Regions from separate parts of the Peribacillus sp. Hz7 genome, predicted to be linked through region 1. Evidence: riboswitches for the same ligand, from Rfam matches in the RefSeq annotation. Region 1 holds a riboswitch; each other region holds the start of a gene.
The links. A riboswitch is a leader RNA that binds a small molecule or an ion and turns the genes downstream of it on or off. The one in region 1 is predicted to bind cobalamin.
Positions count from the first base shown of each region.

Region 2: linked by a shared signal. The riboswitch ahead of ACE199_RS12690 ((2Fe-2S) ferredoxin domain-containing protein) and the one ahead of nikA (nickel ABC transporter substrate-binding protein) in region 1 are both predicted to bind cobalamin.
Region 3: linked by a shared signal. The riboswitch ahead of ACE199_RS09845 (ABC transporter substrate-binding protein) and the one ahead of nikA (nickel ABC transporter substrate-binding protein) in region 1 are both predicted to bind cobalamin.

Region 1 covers NZ_JBHHJV010000006.1:46,337-50,661, reverse strand. Annotated here, with positions in the region: gene nikA (nickel ABC transporter substrate-binding protein) at 1-1,527, opposite strand, end outside; cobalamin riboswitch at 1,687-1,875, opposite strand; cobalamin riboswitch at 2,598-2,779, shown strand; gene cntE (staphylopine family metallophore export MFS transporter CntE) at 3,010-4,185, shown strand.
Region 2 covers NZ_JBHHJV010000008.1:54,369-58,693, forward strand. Annotated here, with positions in the region: gene cbiQ (cobalt ECF transporter T component CbiQ) at 1-528, opposite strand, end outside; gene ACE199_RS12680 (energy-coupling factor ABC transporter substrate-binding protein) at 512-820, opposite strand; gene ACE199_RS12685 (energy-coupling factor ABC transporter permease) at 822-1,565, opposite strand; cobalamin riboswitch at 1,823-2,017, opposite strand; cobalamin riboswitch at 2,278-2,463, shown strand; gene ACE199_RS12690 ((2Fe-2S) ferredoxin domain-containing protein) at 2,608-2,982, shown strand; gene cobJ (precorrin-3B C(17)-methyltransferase) at 3,011-4,325, shown strand, end outside.
Region 3 covers NZ_JBHHJV010000005.1:196,296-200,620, forward strand. Annotated here, with positions in the region: gene ACE199_RS09835 (SDR family NAD(P)-dependent oxidoreductase) at 1-667, opposite strand, end outside; gene ACE199_RS09840 (SDR family NAD(P)-dependent oxidoreductase) at 681-1,430, opposite strand; cobalamin riboswitch at 1,672-1,883, shown strand; gene ACE199_RS09845 (ABC transporter substrate-binding protein) at 2,064-3,623, shown strand; gene nikB (nickel ABC transporter permease) at 3,629-4,325, shown strand, end outside.

The DNA.
Region 1 (4,325 bases):
TGGTAAGTAAACAGCTTGTTCATGCAAGGTCGTTAAAATATCTGTATATAACATTTTTCTCTCTTTTTCGTCTGTAGTTAATAATACTTCCTTAATTTTTTGATCTAGTTCCTTCTTTTTAGGTAATCCTAGTAAAGCAGTGTAATCTGGACTTCCATTTTCCGAATCTGTCGTAATAGCAGCTAAATAAGAATGCGGGTCAAACGGTACAGCCCATGTTGATGTAAATAATAAATCATACTTACCTTCAAATGCGGTTGTCCAAAAAGTATTACTTTCCTGACTAATCAATTTAATATCTATCCCTAGTTTTCTAAAATCACCTTGAACAAATTCTGCGATTGACTTTTGAATGTTGTCTGTACTATTAAATAGAAGTTCCAGTTGCAACTCTTTTCCGTCTTTTTCTCTAAATGGTTTTCCACCCACTTTTTTCCATCCGGCTTCATCCAATAACTGTTCTGCTTTTGCGGCATCATATTCATAAGGATCTACATTAATCTTTGTGTAATCCAAAACAGGTGGAAATAAAGTATCAGCCTTTTCTTCCATACCATAAAAAATATTATCGATAACAGCCTGTTTATTAAAAGCATGGTTGAGAGCTAACCGAACTTTACGATCTTTAGTAGCTTCGTTATTTGTGTTAAAAAGCAACGTTCTTGTAGCTGTAGGTTCTGACAATTTAGTTTCATATTTTCCAGAATTCTTCAAGAATTGGAATGAATCTTGGCTGATGACGCCGTTACCAAAAATAAAATCAAGTTCCTTTTTCTCAAAAGCTAATACTCTAGACTCGCCGTCCATAATAACTTTAACAACTACCTTATCTACTTTAGGTTTAGTACCCCAATACTGTTCGTTTCTTTCGAATACAGCAAACTCATTTTTCTTATATTCGCTCAATACCCATGGACCAGTGCCAATCGGCGACTTGAGTCCGTCCTTAAATGTATTTTGACTGTCAGGAAAAGCAGCTTCGCCCACAAATCTCAAAGGTCTGACATAAGTTAGTTCTTGAAGAGTTGGATAATACGAGTTATGTAAAGTAAGTTTAAATGTATATTCATCGACTACTTCTGTACTTTTAATTTGATTAATTAATTCCACCCATTCATGTTGTTTACGATTATCTAAAACCGTATCAAAGTTTTTCTTAACGATTTCAGCATTAAATGGCGAACCATCAGAAAATTGAACATCTTTTCTCAAATGGAATACATATTCTTTTCCATCTTTCGATATATCCCAGCTCTCTGCTAACCAAGGCTGAATTTCTCCACCTTCACCGTAATAAACAAGAGGTTCGTATACCATAGCCTGGGAAAAAAATTCATTTGGAAAATACGTGTGTGGATTTAAGTCACCGATATCTCCAGGCCAAGAAAAAGTAACAACTTTTGTTTTTTCTTTATCTGATGCATTTTCTTGATCTTTTGTTGTGTTGCTGCAACCAGCAACAAAGATTGTGAACATTACTAGTAGTCCAACAAATGAACGGAATAAATTAGACCTTTTTAAAAACATATTTTCTCACCTTCAATTACAAATTTTAATTATTCGATAAAATATAAACTACAAAAAAAGCATTCCCAACCAGAATTTATCAGGTCAGAAATGCCTATCGTTTAAGAACAAATTCGTCTTCATAGCACTCTAATACCTCCCCCATCTCCCGTAGGTTTAACAGCATTTCTAGAACGGGCAGGTCTTCTGACTTAGGTTCATCATCTCTATGCGCCTTCCCGGATATTATCCAGTGGCTCTTATACATAGGACTCCCCCTTACAGCGGCGGGACCGTGCCGGATTTTGCACCGGCTTCCCATTTAAGTATTCGCAATTAAACGAATACACCCATTCCAATACCATATGAAATTTTTCTTTATCTTCATAATGAAATATAAAGCTTATCTATCTTGAAAATGATTAAGTGAAAATCATTTGTAAACTATTATATTTTATTAGTTTCAACCTTAAGTAATTTTTGATAAATTCAGCCACTAACCCTATCTATAAACGAAATACAGTAAATAAGAAAGAAATTACACATGTTCTCTCAAAATGGAAATATTCACTTCATGGAAATGAAATCAAAAAAAGTTTACCTATCACAAATTATATTCGTTATTGCAAATTTTTGCTATATCAAATTATGATTCTGATGTTTTTCAGAATGAAACATTAACTATGATTTAGTTAATTCTATTGTGCTTCGATGCTCTTTAATAGAACCTTGAATAGTAAGATGAAGTTTTTTTATCAAATTCAAAATATCTTTGTACTTTTAGAAGAATAAAATCGCTTTGTTGAGTTTGAAATAAAGAATACATATTCTCTTTCTCTGGTAAAGGATATGTAATGAAGACTTGCATCTTCTCGCTGTTTAACAAGATTACGCACAAAATAACTAGTAAAAAACTTTTGATCACCCTAGATATTTTAGTCGTTTTTTTCAGAAGTAATGTCTAGACCGCCAAGCTATAGCACGGCAGGTAATAATAGTGTACAAAATAGAGTAGCGGAAATATTGGTGTTAAAGGAACAACTAGAAAAACTTGACACATATGTGAAGTGTGGTATAGTACTCCATAATCGAATACTATGTAATGCTGGTGCCAGATTGTTTAATCTGGCTTAAAAGGGAAACCGGTGAAAGTCCGGTACTGTCCCGCAACTGTAAATGGGAGCTACCTACAAAAAACCACTGTCGAAGGATGGGAAGGTGTAGTTTAGTGATGATCATAAGTCAGGAGACCTGCCAGTGATTTACAACATCGAAAAAACCTACGGAGGATAGGGAGATGTTAGAACGCTTGCATGACTTGTACAAATATGTACTTTTACATAGAATCGTTTTCACAGCTACTACCTTGTGTAGGAGCTGTTTTTTTATTGTATGGGGATGTGGAAAAATAGAGAGGAGAATCAATAATAGTGAAACAAAAAATTAAACAAGAGAAACTATACAAGTGTGCAAGTAGCAGGGGAAATAAGTGAGGAGCAGCCGTTGAATATAAAACCTATAAGTTTCAAAATGATCCAGCTCTATTTGCTATCGATGCTATTCTTTACAGCCAATTCCGTATTGACTGTAATTTTCCCTCTACAGGCAGAGCATTATGGCTTTAAGACCTCTGAAATTGGAATCATGATGGGGCTTTACATGTTTGTTTGTATGTTCTTACGCCCATTTGCTGGACAAATGATTGCTAAATACGGCGTTAAAAAAGTAATGTGGACATTACTCATTGTTCATGCACTAGCACTACTATTGTATGTTTGGTTAGAAGTGGATAGCTTGTACGCTGTTCGATCACTTCAAGGTGTAGTCACAGCCTTCTTCTCTATGTCGATGCAAATCGGGATTGCAGATATTTTACGAGATAAGGATCGTGGACAAGGGATGGCCATGTATTCACTTTCTACGGTGTTACCAGGATTGTACGGACCTGCACTAGCCCTGTATTTATGGGCGGATATGCAAGCCATTTATGTATTGGTCATCACTCTTGCACTGCTACCACTACTCCTACAATTTAGAACACCATTTGAAGAAACGAAAGCAGCGTCCAAGCCCGTTTCTCTTAAACTCGTAAAAGAAAGTTTTTTAAGCGCTCCAAATAAACAGAGCTTAATACAAGCATCAACTGTTATGCTCACTGGTGCATTCGTCTTTGGTGCGCTTAATACATTCTTACCGCTCTATTTAGTCACAGAAGAAATTGGAACCCCTGTTGCGTACTTGCTATTGCAATCGATGATCGTTGTCGCAAGTAGGTATCTCTTCAGGAAATATATTCCTTCTGATGGCAAGTGGCATACAAATTTTATACTTATCGTATTGAGTACTTCAATCATTGGCACATCCTTGTTATTGTTTGTTACTCAAGTGCCTTGGCTCTTATATGTTTCTGCTATTTTCAATGGATTAGTTTCTGCTATGTTATATCCAACATTGACCACTTATTTATCCTTTGCTATCCCAGAAAAATCGAAGTATGTATTACTCGGTGTTTTCCTCGCCTCTTATGATTTAGGTTTTGCACTAGGTGGCTTTATCATGGGATGGGTTATCCAGTGGTTCTCATATGAAGGACTCTTTATCGTATGCACAGTATTAATCGCTTTAATAATGCTTGTGCTCTTTATACAGAAACCGAAAGAATTATACAAACAGTTGTAACTTTGAAATAAAGTTTGATTAAAAATACTTCACAAACCCATATTTTGCGATAAATACAAAGAACCCATTTTAAACAAGTAGATCAAAATGGGTTCTACAGTTTTGACTGTTTACTTATCTTACAAATCAATTATAAAGGA
Region 2 (4,325 bases), on a different contig from region 1:
AATATGTATGGCCGTTTCTAAAAACACGAAAATAAAGCGATACGTAATTTCTATTATTTCAATGAGTAATTGCGGTATCTTCAGTTTACGCAGCACTTGAAGAATCGCATTAACGGGTGTTGTTAGCGTCAAAAAGTATAAACAGCTTATACTGCTCAATACAACAAGAATGAGCTTTGTTGCTATTTTAATATTATTTTCCGTTATGAATAATTTCCAGTAGCCAAATTCTACAGACCATAGTACATGAGGCGTTGTAGTTTCGATACTAGCAAAGGAAATGACAATTGTTAATATTCCTGATAAAAGGAAGAACCCTGGAAGAAGCAGCAATTTAATATAATAACGAAGCGGGATTTTTGCCCCAAAAATGATAAAAGCACTCATCACAGTGAAGGTGATGAGTGAAACAATCGTGTCTTTTACAGTTAAAGCAAACAGGAGAAGGAATAGCGCGAATGTCATCTTCTCTACTGGGTGAATATGCTTTAGACGATTGAAATAGGCATATTTATCGATTAACAACATGTTTAGATGGACTTTCTTCTTTTTTTGATTTATGTTTTCCTCTTGCATACCCTATAAAGTAGCCGATGAATCCAGCTCCAATTGCTGCTTGAAGAACGAATAATAAGCTTTCAATTTCCCCGCTTGGCGGCTCCCAGATGTTAGAGAACCAAGGTTCATAGCTTGAATTGATTTCGCCAATGGCTTCTTCTGCTTCGCCATCAGCTCCGCCAAACTCAGCTCCTTTTTGAATAAACAGAGGGAAAATCGCTAGGATGACTACTAATCCGAGCAGTAATAGATTTTTTTTCATCTTAACGGGCCTCCTTCGTTAGAACGCGCAGTGCTTTCAATTCGCTTACATTATATTTTTTTAAGAAGTTCATAACAATAACAGTTAATAGACCTTCACTGATTGCTAATGGAATTTGTGTTAACGCAAAGATTCCAGCGAATTTAGTGAAAGAAGCCATGAAACCGCCAACTTCAGAAGGGAATGCTAAAGCAAGTTGAACAGACGTCATGACGTATGTTCCTAAATCGCCAAGTGCTGCTGCTAAGAAAACAGCCACGGAAAAAGACCAGCCAGCTTTTGTTGCGCCTTTATATACAAGATAGGCGATAATCGGTCCAACAACGGCCATGGAAAAAGCGTTCGCTCCAAGCGTTGTTAATCCTCCATGAGCAAGTAATAAAGCTTGAAATAATAAGACGATTGATCCGACGATACTCATTGCAAATGGTCCAAACAGCACCGTACCTAAGCCAACTCCAGTAGGGTGAGAACAGCTTCCGGTAACGGATGGAATTTTCAGTGCGGATAGAACAAAGGCAAAAGCCCCTGACAAACCAAGCATCATTTTTGTTTCAGGGTTTTCTTTGATGCTTTTACGAATAGAACGGAAACCAAGAATTAAAAATGGGAGGGTAACCGCCCACCAGAAGATCGCCCATTCAATAGGGAGGAATCCCTCCATAATATGCATAGCGGAGGCTTTATTAGGAACGAAAAGCAATAATGCGATAAAATAAAGAACTTTCCAATTCAATGTTTTCATACATGTCTCCTTTTTAATCTTTGTTATTTTAGAAAAACAATCGGCAGCGTTTTACGTACTTTTTTGCCGCTGCCATCACCTCCTCATTTGTTATCCGCGAAGAACGTGAGAGTGTGTCTGAGCTTTGTAAAATTATGTACAAAACAAAAAAGCACTTCTTTCATCCTTGAAAGAAGTGCATAACTGAATAGTAGCAGGACTGTGAGTAAAAAACACTCACTAGCTATATATCCGTATCCCCATCCTCGTAGGTTGAAACAGTTTTCCCCTTTATGGCAGGTCTCCTGGCTCTGGATCATGACATCATTACAACCTTCCCATCTTAGAGTAGACAGTGGTTCTTACGTGAGTAATGATGCTCCCCATTACAGTGGCGGGACCGCGCCGGACTTACACCGACTTCCCTTTTAAGCCAAATATCAAAATTTAGCACCGTAAAGTTTATAAAATTTTAAGATTTCTAGCATAGTGTACCATGAGAAAATCGCTTCTTCTAGAAAAAAATTTTTTATGATTGTATTTCATAAGTAAAATATAGAAAAATATTGATTTTTTTAGAAAAAATGGAACAATAAGCGGAAAATCCTTGCTGGATTATTTCCCCTATACAGGTTAGATTTATACGTAAGTTGTAATTATCTATTTAAAATTTTAAAAAGATGGTATATGATAGGTACAGTTTTACGAATTGAGAGAATATTGTTATTAAACAATTGAATATAAATTTAAAAGTGCCCAAAGTGTCATGCTAGGGATAATAGGGAAATCGGTGAGAATCCGATGCAGCCCCCGCTACTGTAACGCTGATGAAATTGTCAACACCACTGGTGCAAACTGGGAAGGGACAAGAGTAAAGAGAAGCGTAAGCCAGGAAACCTGCTTTTAAGTGAAAAAGTAATACTTTTCGGAGGGAAGGGTAGAGGCTGTTGAATATAGAGCGGCATGTTTATGCTAGTTCATTTTATTTTTTAGCTTTTTAAAAAACCTTAACTCAAGAGAGTTAAGGTTTTTTTATTCTCTTCTGCCTAATAGGAGGAACTATATGACAACTTGGAATTTGAAAGGTACAAAGTCTCATCTGCTGATCTGTAATGGAAGTAGTTGTATGAGAAAGGGCGGCGAAGAAGTGACACAAGCCGTTCGTGACGAAATTAGTTTACTAGGATTGGATGAAGAGATTCATACGACAAGAACTCGTTGCAATGGACGATGCAAAGATGCTTGTATCGTCATTGCCTATCCAGAGGGTAATTGGTATCGAGTTGATTCCCCTGAAATTGGCCGCCAAATTGTTCGGGATATGCATGAACCAAGCCTTGAAACGCACAAAGTATATCAATTTGTGAACGGAGAAATGTCACCTAATCCAGCATCTGCTGCTATCGTAGGAGTTTCAAAGAAAAAAGTAGAATCCTAGATTACGGATTACGAAGGGGGATATTTGTATGGAGCAAAAAGGGAAATTATTTGTTGTTGGATTTGGTCCAGGGGATTTTAAACATATTACAACACGAGCTGTGGAAGCACTTCAAGAAAGTGATTTTATCATCGGTTACAAAACATATGTGGAATTGATTCAAGATTTATTAACCGATCAAGCGATTATTAGTACCGGAATGACAGAAGAAGTATCGCGTGCACAAGAAGCGGTAAAACAAGCGGAAAACGGCAAGAAAGTAGCCGTTATTTCAAGCGGTGATGCAGGGGTTTATGGAATGGCAGGCCTTGTTTATGAGGTCTTGATTGAAAAGGGATGGAAAGAAGCAACAGGTGTTGAAATTGAAATTATTCCTGGGATTTCAGCGATTAATTCCTGTGCATCATTACTTGGGGCACCTGTTATGCATGACTCTTGTACGATTAGTTTGAGTGACCACTTAACACCGTGGGAGCTGATTGCGAAACGAGTTGAAGCAGCGGCACAGGCGGATTTTGTTATTGCGCTTTATAATCCGCGCAGTGGTCGTCGAACAAGACAAATTGTTGAAACACAGCGGATTTTACTGAAATATCGTTCGCCAGATACACCAGTAGGGCTAGTGAAAAGCGCGTATCGCGAGCGTCAGGAGATTACCATTACGAATTTAGCAGAAATGTTGAATCATGATATTGGAATGCTGACAACCGTTGTAATCGGGAATTCATCGACATTCTTATATGACAATAAAATCATTACGCCTCGCGGCTATCAAAGAAAGTATACATTGGGTTCAGAAAAGCAGCCGTTAAAACCGCATCAACGCTTGAAAAAAGAAGCAGAGCCATGGGCGATGGATCAAGAAACAGGACTTACGCAAGGCTCTTATGGAGAAGCCGCTGTTGGGTTGCTGACGAAAGCGCCTGAGAAGAAGAGTACGAGCACTTCTTACGAGGTAGCGTTGGAAGCTTTATCGAGAGTATCTGATCAAAGTGTGGCTAAGCCAAGAACTTCATCGTTCGTTCAACAAAACATAGAATCCATATTTGAACTAGCGGTTAGCCCGGGTGTTGCGAATAAGCAATTTACACCGCAGCAAATGATGACACTAGCACAAGTTGTTGGTGAAAAAGGAACGATGGAATATACGCCGAATCATAAAATCGTATTAAAAATCCCGACGACTGAACCAGATTTAATTACAGAGAAACTGCAATCCGTTGGCTTTTTACTGTCTCCAATTGGCGATGTTGTGACGTTAAAAGCGTGTGATTTCTGTGATGGAGAAAAAGAAGAACCAATTCCTTATGCGGATGAATTGCAGCGTGTACTTGGTGGAATGG
Region 3 (4,325 bases), on a different contig from region 1:
CTAAAAATAATGCTGCATTTGCAATATCTTCCGGCTGACCTAATCGTTGAAGGGGAGTTGCTTGAACTAACCGGTTTAGAAGTTCTTTTGATGTTTCTAACGATTTTGTCATAGGTGTTTCAATAATTCCAGGGAATAGGGCGTTTACACGTATTCCTTGATACCCAAAAGTCGTTGCAGCTGCTTTAGATACAGCACGTACTGCACCTTTAGACGCTGAGTAATGATTAAAGCCTTGACCGATTTGAGCTGTATAAGAAGAGATATTAATGATTGAGCCTTTCTTTTGCGCTGCCATATAAGGAGTAACATGTTTCATGCCGGCAAATGGACCAAATCCATTAATGTCCATCATTTTTTCCCAATCATTAATGTCGATCTCTTGGTAAGGTTTTTCTGAAGAAATCCCGGCGTTGTTCACGAGAATATCAATTTTCCCAAAGTGTTCGTTCACTTCTTTCGCTAAAGCTTTCCAATCAGTTTCTGAAGCTACATTTAATTTCATTCCATATACATTTTCTTTTTGACTTGCTTTTTCCAGTGCTGCTTCGTTAATATCAGCGGCAATGACGATTGCCCCTTCTTGGCTGAATAAATCAACCATACGTTCTCCAATACCTGATGCTCCACCTGTTATAATAGCCACTTTATTATCTAATCTTCCCATGTTAAATTCCTCCTTAACGTAATTTAATAGTACCGCCATCTACCATAAGTGTTTGTCCAGTCATATAATCTGAATCGCTGCTGGCTAAGAAAACAGCTACTCGACCGATATCTTGTTCTGGGTCACCAAGACGACGAAGCGGAATTTTGTTAATCATTGCATCGTATAATGTTGGATCATTTTCACGCCATTGTTGAACACCCGGAGTAAGCGCGATAGGTGAGATTAAATTGACGTTAATTCCATCTGGGCCCCATTCGTTTGCAGCAACACGAGAAATTCCGCGGATTGCTTCTTTTGCGGCTGCATAAGAAGTTTGTGTAGGTTGTCCATCAATTCCGGCACCTGAAGCAAAGTTAATCACTTTACCTTTAGATTTCTTTAGTTCAGGATAAGCAGCCTGCATAAAATGGAATGTAGGATAGAATCCAGTTCCGAAAGAAAGATTAAAATGTTCCATTGTTGTTTCATTGAAAAGCACTTGTCTTGATACATGTGCATTATTAACTAGAATGTCCAGTTTTCCATATTTTTCAATGACTTCAGCAACAATTTCCTTAATATTTTCTTTTATAGAGATGTCTTTAATAAAAAGCAAACCTTCTGTATATTGATTCACTTCGGCTAAGGTTTGTTTCCCTTTTTCTTCGTTTACATCGACAATAGCGATATGGGCACCTTCTTTAGCCATAGCTAGGGCCATTCCTCGACCAATACCAGAAGCACTACCCGTTACGATTCCAACTTTTCCTTGTAAGCGCATGTTGATTTCCTCATTTCGGTTATATATTTAGATGTTTAAATATTAGACAACTAAATAATATCAAATACTTTTATTTTTTGCAATTATAGTCTTTTTTAATTTTTATATGTTTTAAGTCAGTTGGATTTTTAGGGAGAAGATAAAGAATATGTTCCCTATAGTTCTCCATTGACAATCGTTAATTATATAACTATTATTTTTAATTAGAATATAAGTGTTTGAAATAACAGAATGTTAAAAATTTCATATGTAGAAAATAGGTGCACAATGAAGCTTTAGGAAGTTTCGTTTGCTTAATAGGGAAGTCGGTTTAATTCCGACACGGACCCGCCACTGTGTAGGGAAACAGTATGATATGCTGTGAGCTTTCAGAAAAACCACTGGGGTAATCCCTGGGAAGGATTGAGAGTGAATGCCCTGAGTCAGGAGACCTACCTATTTGAACATCACTGTTAGACCTACGGGACTTTAGGGAGGTGGTTAGTATGCTGATAATCACAAGTCTATACGTATATCATCTATGGATGATTCATAAGTTTAGATACCCTATTTTTTATCATGAAAAGCATTTCTGACCTCTTTACATAGTCAGAAATGCTTTTTTGTTTTTAATAATTATTTAGGGGGAAGAACATGTTGGAAAATTGGAATAGGAAACGAAACTTAGGATTATGGATGGTTCTTGCTTTATCCCTTCTAGCACTTATAGGATGTGCTGGGAATGATGAAACATCAACAGATAAAGGTACTAATGAAGAAGATTCAAACCAAAAAGCAACGTTAGCTTTTTCGTGGAGTCCAGCAAGCCTTGATCCACATGGAAGTGATAGCTGGGAAGTTATGCGTTCTGGAACAGCAGAAACATTAATTAAATTGAATGAAGAATTGGAACCTACAGCTTGGCTGGCAAAATCATGGAAACAAGAGAGTGACACAACATGGTTGTTTCAATTACAAGAAAATGTAACCTTCCATAATGGAAAAGCAATGGATGCTACAAGCGTGAAAGAATCATTACAGCGCTCTATGGATAAAAATCAAAGAGCGAAGGATCTATTGCAAATTAAGTCTATGGGAGTAGTATCAGATACTGAATTGAAAATTGAAACTACACAACCGAATGCGGCTTTAATTGCGCATTTAGCTGACCCATCTACAATCATTGTAGACGTAGCAACAATGGATGCCAAAGATAGTTATCCTGCTTTTACAGGAGCATTTAAAATTAAAAAATTTAATCAAGATGAATCACTTATTGTTAAAAGATATGAAGATTATTGGGGAGAAAAAGCACTATTATCTGAAGTGACAATTAAGTTTATCGCTGATGCCAATACGAGATTAATGGCCTTACAATCTGGAGATGTAGACGGGGCAACTGATATTTCTGTCGATAATATTGATGTTCTAGAGAAGAATAAAAAATTTGAAGTGTTAACCGCTACATCATTGAGAACACATATGCTAATGTACAATATGGAATCTCCTCTATTTAAAGAGTTAGCACTGAGGAAAGTGGTTGATATGTTGATTCCACGTGAAGAGATTGTAAGTTCTGTCATGAAAGGGCAAGGGACTGTAGCACATAGTGCATTTTCTCCTGTATTACCATTTGGTAAAGTGGAAAATAAAGAAGAAAAGCAATCTGTTGACCAATTAATGCAGCAAGAAGGTTGGAAGAAAAACGCTACAGGCATGTGGGAAAAAGAAGGGAAGCCATTTGAAGCGACATTATTAACGTTTCCACAGCGTCCAGAACTAACAGTAATGGCAGAAGTCATCCAAAATAAATTATTAGTTGAAGGAATGAAAGTCAATATCCGTCAAGTAGAAAATATCGATGACACATTAGCGAATGAGGATTGGGATTTATCGATGTACAGTATGTTGACGGCACACACGGGTGATCCTCAATTCTTCTTAGAAATATTTTATCGATCTAATAGTGAATCAAATGTGAGTAAATATGCGTCTCCTTCTGTTGATAAAATGATTAGTCAGCTAAGTCAAACAACTGATTTGGAAGAGCGTAATCAATTAGCTATTCAGATACAAGAGAAAATTAATGAAGATATTCCACAGTCATTCATCGTTTTTCCAAATACAGTATTTGCTGTTAAAGATGGTTTAAAAGGATTTGTAGCTCATCCAATTGAGTATTACTATAATCATTCGCAGATTGATGTGGAATAGTGTAGATGATTAGATTTTTCATAGAACATTTGATTCAATTAGTTCTTGTTGTTTTTTGCGTCGCGACACTTACTTTTTTACTACTAAGAGTATCGCCTGGAGACCCAGCTACAATTATGTTAAAAGTAAATGATGTTCCTGCATCAAAAGAAGCCTTAGATTCATTACGTATAGAGCTAGGATTAACAGAATCCATAGGGAGTCAATATGTCCAATGGCTAAAGGATGTTTTTACTGGGCAATGGGGAAACTCCTATGTATCTAAAGAGCCGGTCGTTGATGAATTATTCGAAAGATTACCAGCTACTTTAGAACTAGCATGTGCTGGTTTATTGATTATGCTAGTGGTTACCTTTAGTTTAGGAATTTCAACAGCTATCTATTCAGCTGGGATATTAGATAGAATCGGCAGACTTATGGCTCTTTTCGGGTCTGCCATTCCTTCTTTTTGGTTGGGATTTCTATTCATTTATTTATTTTCTGTTCAATATGGCTGGCTTCCTTCTATGGGAAATGGTACTTGGCAGCATCTTGTATTACCAGCACTAACATTAGGATTAGGATTAGGAACCGTTTATGCTCGAGTGTTGAGGACAAATATGTTGGATATGATGAATCAAAATTTTGTCAAAGCGTCTATAGCAAGGGGCATGTCCAAGAGACGAATATTAGTTTTTCAAGTGCTCAAGCATGCTTTTTTAC